Regions from separate parts of the Methylosinus sp. R-45379 genome, predicted to be linked through region 2. Evidence: predicted binding sites of a transcription regulator. Region 2 holds the regulator's gene; each other region holds the start of a gene.
The links. Region 2 encodes PhoB, which activates phosphate uptake and scavenging genes when phosphate is short. Its sites were predicted from a motif close to TGTCATNNANCTGTCAT; they were not measured.
Positions count from the first base shown of each region.

Region 1: A1351_RS18070 (inorganic phosphate transporter) is a predicted target of PhoB. The motif match lies at 1,201-1,217, and genes of this name have one in related genera.
Region 3: A1351_RS02675 (OprO/OprP family phosphate-selective porin) is a predicted target of PhoB. The motif match lies at 1,081-1,097, and genes of this name have one in related genera.
Region 4: A1351_RS11140 (YdcH family protein) is a predicted target of PhoB. The motif match lies at 1,290-1,306, and genes of this name have one in related genera.

Region 1 covers NZ_LUUM01000276.1:21,786-23,983, forward strand. Annotated here, with positions in the region: gene A1351_RS18070 (inorganic phosphate transporter) at 1-1,155, opposite strand, end outside; gene A1351_RS18075 (hypothetical protein) at 1,424-1,657, shown strand; gene A1351_RS18080 (UDP-glucose/GDP-mannose dehydrogenase family protein) at 1,735-2,198, opposite strand, start outside.
Region 2 covers NZ_LUUM01000309.1:90,425-92,622, reverse strand. Annotated here, with positions in the region: gene pstB (phosphate ABC transporter ATP-binding protein PstB) at 1-239, shown strand, start outside; gene phoU (phosphate signaling complex protein PhoU) at 270-995, shown strand; gene phoB (phosphate regulon transcriptional regulator PhoB) at 992-1,735, shown strand; gene hpnE (hydroxysqualene dehydroxylase HpnE) at 1,930-2,198, opposite strand, start outside.
Region 3 covers NZ_LUUM01000046.1:31,048-33,245, reverse strand. Annotated here, with positions in the region: gene A1351_RS02680 (OprO/OprP family phosphate-selective porin) at 1-522, opposite strand, end outside; gene A1351_RS02675 (OprO/OprP family phosphate-selective porin) at 1,150-2,198, shown strand, end outside.
Region 4 covers NZ_LUUM01000246.1:41,620-43,817, reverse strand. Annotated here, with positions in the region: gene A1351_RS11145 (protein adenylyltransferase SelO) at 1-928, opposite strand, end outside; gene A1351_RS11140 (YdcH family protein) at 1,091-1,270, opposite strand; tRNA gene A1351_RS11135 (tRNA-Val) at 1,537-1,611, shown strand; gene A1351_RS11130 (MucR family transcriptional regulator) at 1,888-2,198, shown strand, end outside.

The sequences.
Region 1 (2,198 bases), on a different contig from region 2:
GTAGATGTCGTTGCGCGTGTTGCCGACGGTGGCGAAGGGGATTTTCGCGATCGAGCCATAGCTCTCGATCTGATGCGAGATGTCGCGGATCAGCACGGCGAGCGACGGATAGGTTCCCTCGTTGATCTGATGCTGAGCGACGTAATTCGTCACTGCCGGGCGCGGATCGCCGAGGACGTTATAGCCCGCGGCCTTCGTCTCCACGACCTTGGACGCCGCATGCGAGGCTTGCGAGAAGCTCGCGAGATGGCTCGCCGGAAGCGCGCGATTGAGCGCATAGGAGGTGGGCACCGTGCCGATGAGGATCAGCATGATGAGGCCCATGCCCTTCTGGCCGTCATTGGAGCCATGCGCGAAGGAGACGCCCGTGCAGGTGAGGATCAGCAGGCCGCGAATCCACCACGGCGGCGCCGCCTGGCCCTTGGGCTCGGTGTAGAGCTCCGGCTTGCGGACGAGGAACTTCATCACCAGCAGCAGCAGCGCCGCGGCGCCGAAGCCGAAGAGCGGCGACAGCAGCAGCGAATAGCCGATATCGGTGGCCTTGCCCCAATCGACGCCGGAGGTTCCGTCGCGGCCGCGCATGAGGGCGTTGGCGACGCCGACGCCGATGATGGAGCCGATCAGCGTGTGCGAGGAGGAGGCCGGCAGGCCGAGCCACCAGGTGCCGAGGTTCCACACGATCGCGGCGATGAGCAGCGCGAACACCATGGCGAAGCCGGCCTGCGAGCCCACTTGCAGAATGAGCTCCACCGGCAGCAGCGACACGATGCCGAAGGCGACCGCGCCCGTGGAGAACAGCACGCCGAGGAAGTTGAAGAAGCCCGACCACACCACGGCCACCGGCGCCGGCATGGAATGGGTGTAGATGACCGTCGCCACGGCGTTGGCCGTGTCGTGGAAGCCGTTCACGAACTCGAAGCCGAGCGCGATGAGCAGCGCCACGCCGAGCATGATGAAGGGAAGATAATTGGTGACCGGCGCGCCGGACTCCAGAATATCCTTGTAGATGCTCCACGCCGTGAAGGCGAGGCCGAGCGCGATGACCGCGAGGAAGATGAGAAGCGCACGTATGTCGAGCTTGTGATCGAGCTTCGGCTTCGGACTATGAGCGTCGGCGCTTTCACGCAGATCGACGCTCGAGGCAACGGATGTCATAACTTTCTCCTCGCAACGAAAGGCGTGAATATTCAACAATTGCGCACGACAAGCGTGTGACGACGCGGGCTCTACGGGCCGGGAGCAGAAATTCTTCGCCGCGCGGCGATCTGGCGATGCGTTCGTTCTCTCGTCGCGGTTCTGTTAAAAGAACATTCTATTTGACATAACGAACAATTCGCTAGAGCCTATAGGCTCGCAAAGCGACGCGCCGCGCGCCCAAAGTGGTCGTGAGGGGCCGCGCGCCGCTGAGAAGGAGGCCGAAAAAATGTCCGACGCCTATATCATCGAGCTCGGCGAGGAAGCCGTCGGCGTGATCGCCCGCGACGCCAAGGGCTATCGCTTCTATGCGGCGAAACAGTCATTCCGCCCATTGGAGGGGCGTCTGTTCCAATCGGCGGAAAATGCGCGCAGCGCGGCGCTGGAGCTGCGGCGCGAGGCGCCGCCGCGTCTCTCCGCGCTCACCTCGCTCGCCCTCGTCGCGGAGCAGGGGCGCGGTTGAGCGATCGTTTTACGCGGCGGCCCCGCATTCCCGGCCGGGCTCAGGCCCGCCGGGAATGACGGCGCTTTTTTTATTCCTTACGCCCGACCGACGCTCAGATAGGTGAAGCCGCGTTTGCGAATGTCGGCGGCGCGATAGATGTTGCGCAGATCGACGATCACGGGCGTCTTCAGCAGCGTCTTGACGCGATCGAGATCGAGCGCGCGGAACGCGTCCCATTCGGTGACGATGACCAGCGCATCGGCGCCTTCCGCCGTCTGATAAGGATCCTCGCAGAAGGTCACTTCCGGCATCAGCGGCTTCGCCTGGCCCATGCTCTCGGGATCATAGGCGTAGACCTTGGCGCCGTCGCCGGCGAGAGAGGCCACTATGGCGAGCGAAGGCGCGTCGCGCATATCGTCAGTGTTGGGCTTGAAGGCGAGGCCGAGCAAGCCGATCTTCTTGCCGCGCACCGAGCCGCCGAGCGCCGAGATCACCTTGCGGGCCATGGCGCGCTTGCGGGAATCGTTCACCGCCACCACCGTCTCGACGATGCGCAGCG
Region 2 (2,198 bases):
AGCCCTGCTCGGCGCTGGACCCGATCTCGACCGCGAAGATCGAGGAGCTCATCGACGAAATGTCGGAGCGCTACACGATCGCCATCGTCACCCACAACATGCAGCAGGCGGCGCGCGTCTCCGATTTCACCGCCTTCATGTATCTCGGCGATCTCGTCGAATTCGGCGAGACCAATAATCTCTTCACCGCGCCGCAGAACAAGAAGACGCAGGACTATATCACCGGCCGCTTCGGCTGAGCGCGCATCGCGCACGAGGACATTGAGACCATGAGCGAACATATCGTCAGCTCCTATGACCGCGACCTCGAAGTGCTCGGCCGCAGAATCGCCGAGATGGGAGGCATCGCCGAGAAAATGCTCGCCGAAGCCATGGATGCGCTCGCCAATTTCGACATTGAGCTCGCCCATCGCGTCGTCGCCACCGATCAGCGCCTCGACGCGCTGCAGCGGGAGATAGAGGAGAACGCCATCCTCACCATCGCGCGGCGGCAGCCGCTCGCTATCGATCTGCGCGAATGCATCGCCGCTATGCGCATCGCCGCCGATCTCGAGCGGGTCGGCGATCTCGCCAAGAGCATCGCCAAGCGCACGGTGAAGATCCTCTCCGAGGCGCGCGTGCCGCGCGCCGTCATCGGCCTCAAGACGATGGCGGAAGTCGCCGCCATACAGCTGAAGGACGTGCTCGACGCCTACGCCCAGCGCGATGTCGAGCGCGCCCGCGCCGTGTGGACCAACGACAGCGAGCTCGATGCGCTGGAAGATTCGGTGTTCCGCGATCTCCTCACCTTCATGATGGAGGACCCGCGCAACATCTCCTTCTGCACGCATCTGCTCTTCTGCTCGAAGAACATAGAGCGCATCGGCGATCACACCACCAATGTCGCCGAGACGATCGTCTATCTCGTCACTGGCGAGGCGATGCCGACCGACCGCCCCAAAGGCAAATCGGCGAGCCTTCCCGCCAGCGCGGAACCGGATGAGCCTACGAAATGAATGAAATCCGCGTCGCCGCTCCGCGCGAGGCGCCGCACGACCGCGCGCCGCGCATACTCGTCGTCGAGGACGACGCGGCGCTGGCGCTGCTGCTCGGCTATAATCTCGAGGCCGAGGGCTTTCTCGTCGAGCATATAGAGCGCGGCGACGAGGCGGAGATCCGTCTCTCCGAATCGCAGCCCGATCTCGTTATTCTCGACTGGATGCTGCCCGGCGTCTCCGGCCTCGAGATCTGCCGACGGCTGCGCGCGCGCGACGACACGCGCAGCATGCCGATCATCATGCTCACCGCGCGCGGCGACGAGAATGAGCGCGTGCGCGGCCTCTCCATCGGCGCCGACGATTATGTGGTGAAGCCCTTCTCGCCGCCGGAGCTGATGGCGCGCGTGCATGCGCTGCTGCGCCGCGCGCGGCCGGAGCGCGTGGCGACGCGGCTCGTCGCCGGCGACATAGACCTCGACCGCGAGACGCGCCGCGTGAAGCGCGGCGGGCGCGAGATTCATCTCGGCCCGACGGAGTTCCGTCTGCTGGAATATCTGATGGAAAAACCCGGCCGCGTCTTCTCGCGCGCGCAATTGCTCGACAGCGTGTGGGGGCTCTCGGCGGAGATCGACGAGCGCACCGTCGACGTGCATGTCGGCCGTCTGCGCAAGGCGATCATCCGCGGCCGCGAGAAGGACCCGATCCGCACCGTGCGCGGCACCGGCTATTCCTTCGACGAGACCTTCGGGAGGAATTGAGGGGCGATGCGAGCCTGAAGGCTCGCGGTCCAGGGGGCGCTTTGGATCGCGAGCCTTCAGGCTCGCTTTTGTCTGCACGCGCTCCCTCTGCCCATCGTCATTGCGAGCGCAGCGAAGCAATCCAGAGCCGTGGGGCGGCCCCTGGATCGCATCGTCGCTACGCTCCTCGCGATGACGGCGGCGGCGGGCTCGACCTATGAACGCCCCGCCAGCTCCGCCGCGCGATAGCCCGACCTTATCGCGCCTTCAATCGTCGCCGGAAGGCCGGTCGCAGTCCAATCGCCGGCGAGGAAGAGATTGCGCCACCCCGTCACAGCGCCGGGGCGGCGCAGCTGCTGCGCCGGCGTCGCGGCGAAAGTGGCGCGCTTTTCCTTGACGATCTGCCATTGCGGCAGCTCCACCGGCAGGCCCGTGGCGGCGGCTGCCTCGGCCCATATGCGCTCGGCGAGGCTCTCGCGGGAAT
Region 3 (2,198 bases), on a different contig from region 2:
TTCCGGCATCAGCTTCTGGCGATAGGCGATGAAGGCGTCGCGTATGCCCGCCACGCCTGTGTTGGTGAAGTCGTATTGGAACCGATAGAACCAGTTCTTATAGGCCTTGCCTTCGACCCAGATCTGCGCGCGGCGGAAGCCGACATTGCTGCGCGACATGGTGTCGGCAGAGCTCGAGAAGCCGCCGTCGGCCTGAATGCGGCCGCCGATCTTGAAGTTGAACGCTTTGTCCTCCGTCTCGACGAAGAGGCCGTTCTTGAAGCTGACGAACACCGGCGGCGGGGCGACGAGCCCGGGCAGGGTCCTGGCGGAATTCAACGCATTCTTGACCTGGACATTGGTCTTGGCCTGATCGGCGACCTTGGCCTCGAGACGCTTGAGCTGCTCCTTCAGCGCCTTGATCTCGCTCGCCGTATCCGCCAGCGCCGAGGCCGGAGCGCCCACCATCCCGCAGAAGGCGGCGAGCGCCACGCCGCCCGAGAGCCGCCGCGCCATTTTCGACCCGATTTCCTGTTCTCTCATCCTAGCCCCCTGCGCTCGGCGTTTTGCGTGAGCGGCTCGGACATTTGTTCGCCGGACGGGATATTCATGTGATCTAATGAATATCTCGCATCGACGACAAGTCTCCCGGGTCCGAACCACACACGCAAGGCGCACGACGATTGCACCGTTTGCCTACTCATCGTTAGATGATGCCCAAATTCTCACCAGCCATGCCCATGTGACGAGCTTCTAGGGGCGAAATGTTCTTTGGATACATCACATGTAATTGTCTTACATTTCGATCGGCCATTTGTGCAAGGCCAGAATCGGCTTCACTTAAGGATTTCCACGTATGTGTTGCCGAATCGACACAATCTGGATGTGGGGCCGCTGTAAGGCGCAACGACATTACGGCGCGAAGCGGCGCGGTCGAGGCGGCGAGACCGGCCGCCGAGCAAAGCCGGCGACAATCGGACGATCCGAATAAATCCGGGGCTTTATCTAGAACTTGCGGCCCGGCCTCACGCCCCATCGCCCGTGGCATTTGGGCAACACCCTAGGTAGAAACCGTTGTCACAATTCGGCGCCGCCGTCTTTTGTGATGATTGTGTCACATAAGGCCTCTAGCGCTGCCATAGCGGTAAGCAATTCAAGGCAGAGGCTGACATGACACAGGTACCGAACGTCCAGACGATCGCGAAGGGCGCGACGCCTTCGAAGCTGCTGGGAGGCGTCGCAGTCCTCGCCCTCGGCGCGTTCGGCGCGCCCACGGCGGCTCTCGCCGACACGCAGAGCGAGATCAAGGCGCTGAAGGCCGAGCTGAAGCGGCTCGAGCACAAGCTCGACGAGCAGGCCAAGACGACCCATCAGGTCAAGAACGCGCTGAATTCGGCCAAGGCCGCGCCGGGCGGCAATGCTCCGCCGCCGGTGTTCGTCAGCTTCAAGAACGGCCTCTTCGTCGAGACCGAGGACCAGGCGTTCAACTTCAAGATCGGCGGCCGCATCCAGGCCGACGGCGGCTTCACCAGCTATCCCTCCGCCTCCGGCTCCCGCAGCAATGTCGGCTTCCGCCGCGCCCGCCTCGAGGTCGAGGGCAAGGCCTATAAGAACTGGTACTACAAGTTCCAATATGACTTCACCGGCACTGGCGTGACCGGCATTCGCGACGCCTTCATCGCCTATCGCGATAAGCTGCTGCCGGAGTCGATCACCAAGCAGCCGATCACCATCCAGATCGGCAGCCAGTACGAGCCGTTCAGCATGGAGACGCTGACCTCCTCGAAGCACATCACCTTCATCGAGCGCGCGCTTCCCGGCGCCCTGGCTCCCGACCGCCATGTCGGCGCCAAGGTCGGCCTCGGCGACAAGCATTGGAGCGTGCAGGCCGGTGTTTTCTCGACCAGCTTCGGACAGGACTCCTCGCAGGCTCCGGCCGCGACCGGACATCAGTATTGGGACCTGACGACGCGCGCGACCTACGCGCCGATCATCGAGGAGGACAAGCTGCTGCATTTCGGCGGCTCGTTCATGTTCCACAAGCCGAACGACTCGACCGCCGCTCAGGATCCGAACAATCTGCTGCCGGGCACCGGCTCGCGCGACGAGACCGACATTCTCAACAACCGCTACATCGTCGTTCCGTCGGCGCAGGCGCTCAACTGCAGCCCCACTTTCAAGGCGGCGACCGGCCTCGCCCTGCTGACGACGCCCGGCTA
Region 4 (2,198 bases), on a different contig from region 2:
CGAGGCGGGTGAGATTCCAGCCGAGCGCGCCCGGCTGGCGGCCGAAGGAATAGAGCCCACTGTCGTCGAAATAGGCCGCTGTGAATTGCGGATCATAGCGCGGCGCGAAGCGCCACGGCCCATAGTCGAAGCTCTCGCCGGTGACGTTGATATTGTCCGAGTTGAGCACGCCATGGACGAAGCCCGCGGCCATATAGCGCGCGCCGAGCCGCGCCACGCGCGCGCCGACGCGCTCGAGAAAAGCGCCGGCGCGGCTTTCCGACGGCTTGCCGGCCAGCTCGGGAAAATAATTGGCGACGCAATAGTCGATGAGCCGTCCGAGCGCTTCCTGGTCGTCGAGATGGGCGAGGCGCTGAAACGTGCCGATCCGAATATGGGAATGGGAGAGCCGCACCAGCACGCTGGAGCGCGTCGGCGACGGCTCGTCGCCGCGATAGAGCGGCTCGCCGGTCTCGATCAGGCTGAAGCTCTTGGAGGTGTCGACGCCCTGCGCCTCCAGCATCTCCGTGGCGAGAATCTCGCGCATGCCGCCTTTCAACGTGAGCTTGCCGTCGCCCTGGCGCGACCAGGGCGTGCGACCGGAGCCTTTTGTGCCGAGATCGAGCAGTCGGCCGTCCGCGGCGTCGCGCAATTGCGTGAACAGAAAGCCGCGGCCGTCGCCAATGTCCGGATTGTAGGTGCGGAACTGATGGCCGTGATAGCGCAGCGCCAGCGGCTGCGGAAAGCCGCCGGGCAGGGGCTCGAAACGGCCGAGATGGGCGATCCATTCCTCTTCCGTCAGCGTATCCAGACCGACGCGCGCCGCCCAGCGCTGATTGCGATAGCGCAGAATATGCTGCGGAAAGCGGGCGGGCTCGACACGGTCGAAGAAGCCGTCGCCGAGCGTGGCGTGGAGGGTCTCGGCGCGATAGCGCGGGGAAGGGGGCATGGGGTTCTCGGCTCTCGCTTTGGCAGAAGATTCTGCGACCAGAGACGCCCCGAAGCAAGCCGGGCGCCCGCGCGGGCCGAAGCGAGCGTTGCGGCGCCCTATGCGACAAAAAAGGCGGAGAGCATCTCTCCGCCTCGACGCTAGACCGCTTTCGCAAGCTGTTCAGTGCAGGCTGACGCCTTGCCGCAGCTTGTTGATCTCGTCCTTGAGCTGAAGCTTCTTGCGCTTCAATTCGTGGAGCTTCGAATCGTCGTATCGGGGATGGTGCTGAACCTGATCGATCTCTTTCTTGAGCGCCTGATGGCGGCGTTCGAGCTCGACGAGATGGGTCTGTAGCGACATACGGCGCCTCCTTTGGTTGATGACAGAAGGACGACGCCAGTGTGACATGAATTCCAAGGCCTGCAAGGGGCGAAGACGTCGCGGGCCAATGAATTATTTCGCCCAAAGCCGCTGTTCGCGGAAGGAAATCTTAACGCTTGGGGACGCTGGGGCCGGGGTTTTGCGACAGGGCGTGGAAACTGTCGAAGGGCGCTTGCGCCTCGGCCCGACTGCCATTATACGGGCTTCACTCGCGCCGGACGGAGCAAGCATCCGAACGGCGCCGGGGGCGCGTAGCTCAGCGGGAGAGCACTACGTTGACATCGTAGGGGTCACAGGTTCAATCCCTGTCGCGCCCACCATTCTGATCCACCCTACGCTCGATCCATTCCGCCGCCCGATGACGAAAATCGCATCGGGCGAAATTTTTTGTCGGTCACGCGACGTCTCGTTCCTTGCCTAGCCTCGCCGCGCCGATATTCGGCGGGCTTTCTATTTCAATTCGACGTTCTGCGGCCTATATCATCGAAATTGAGCTTGTTACTCGAGCCGAATCTGTCGCCGAGGGAAGTCGCTGATTGCCTTCGAATTCGATATCGGCTCCAATAGAAAAAGATTCGACCGAGGAGGGAAAGGCCATGTCCGAAGCCGAAGACAAAGCGCTCGTCGCGCAGATACTCTCTTCCTATCTTTCGAATAATACTGTTGCGCCTCTCGACCTTCCTTCTGTCATCGCAGCTGTGAAAAAAGCCTTCGGCGGCGCCGACGCCGAGACGTCGAATGCAACGGACGGCGAGGCCAAGCAGTGGCGGCCTGCCGTTCCGGTGAAGAAATCCGTCACAGCGGATGCGATTACTTGCCTTTGTTGTGGTGAGCCGTTCAAATCCTTGAAGCGTCATCTTCAGGCCGAGCACAAGCTGACGCCGGATGATTATCGCGCCGCATTCGA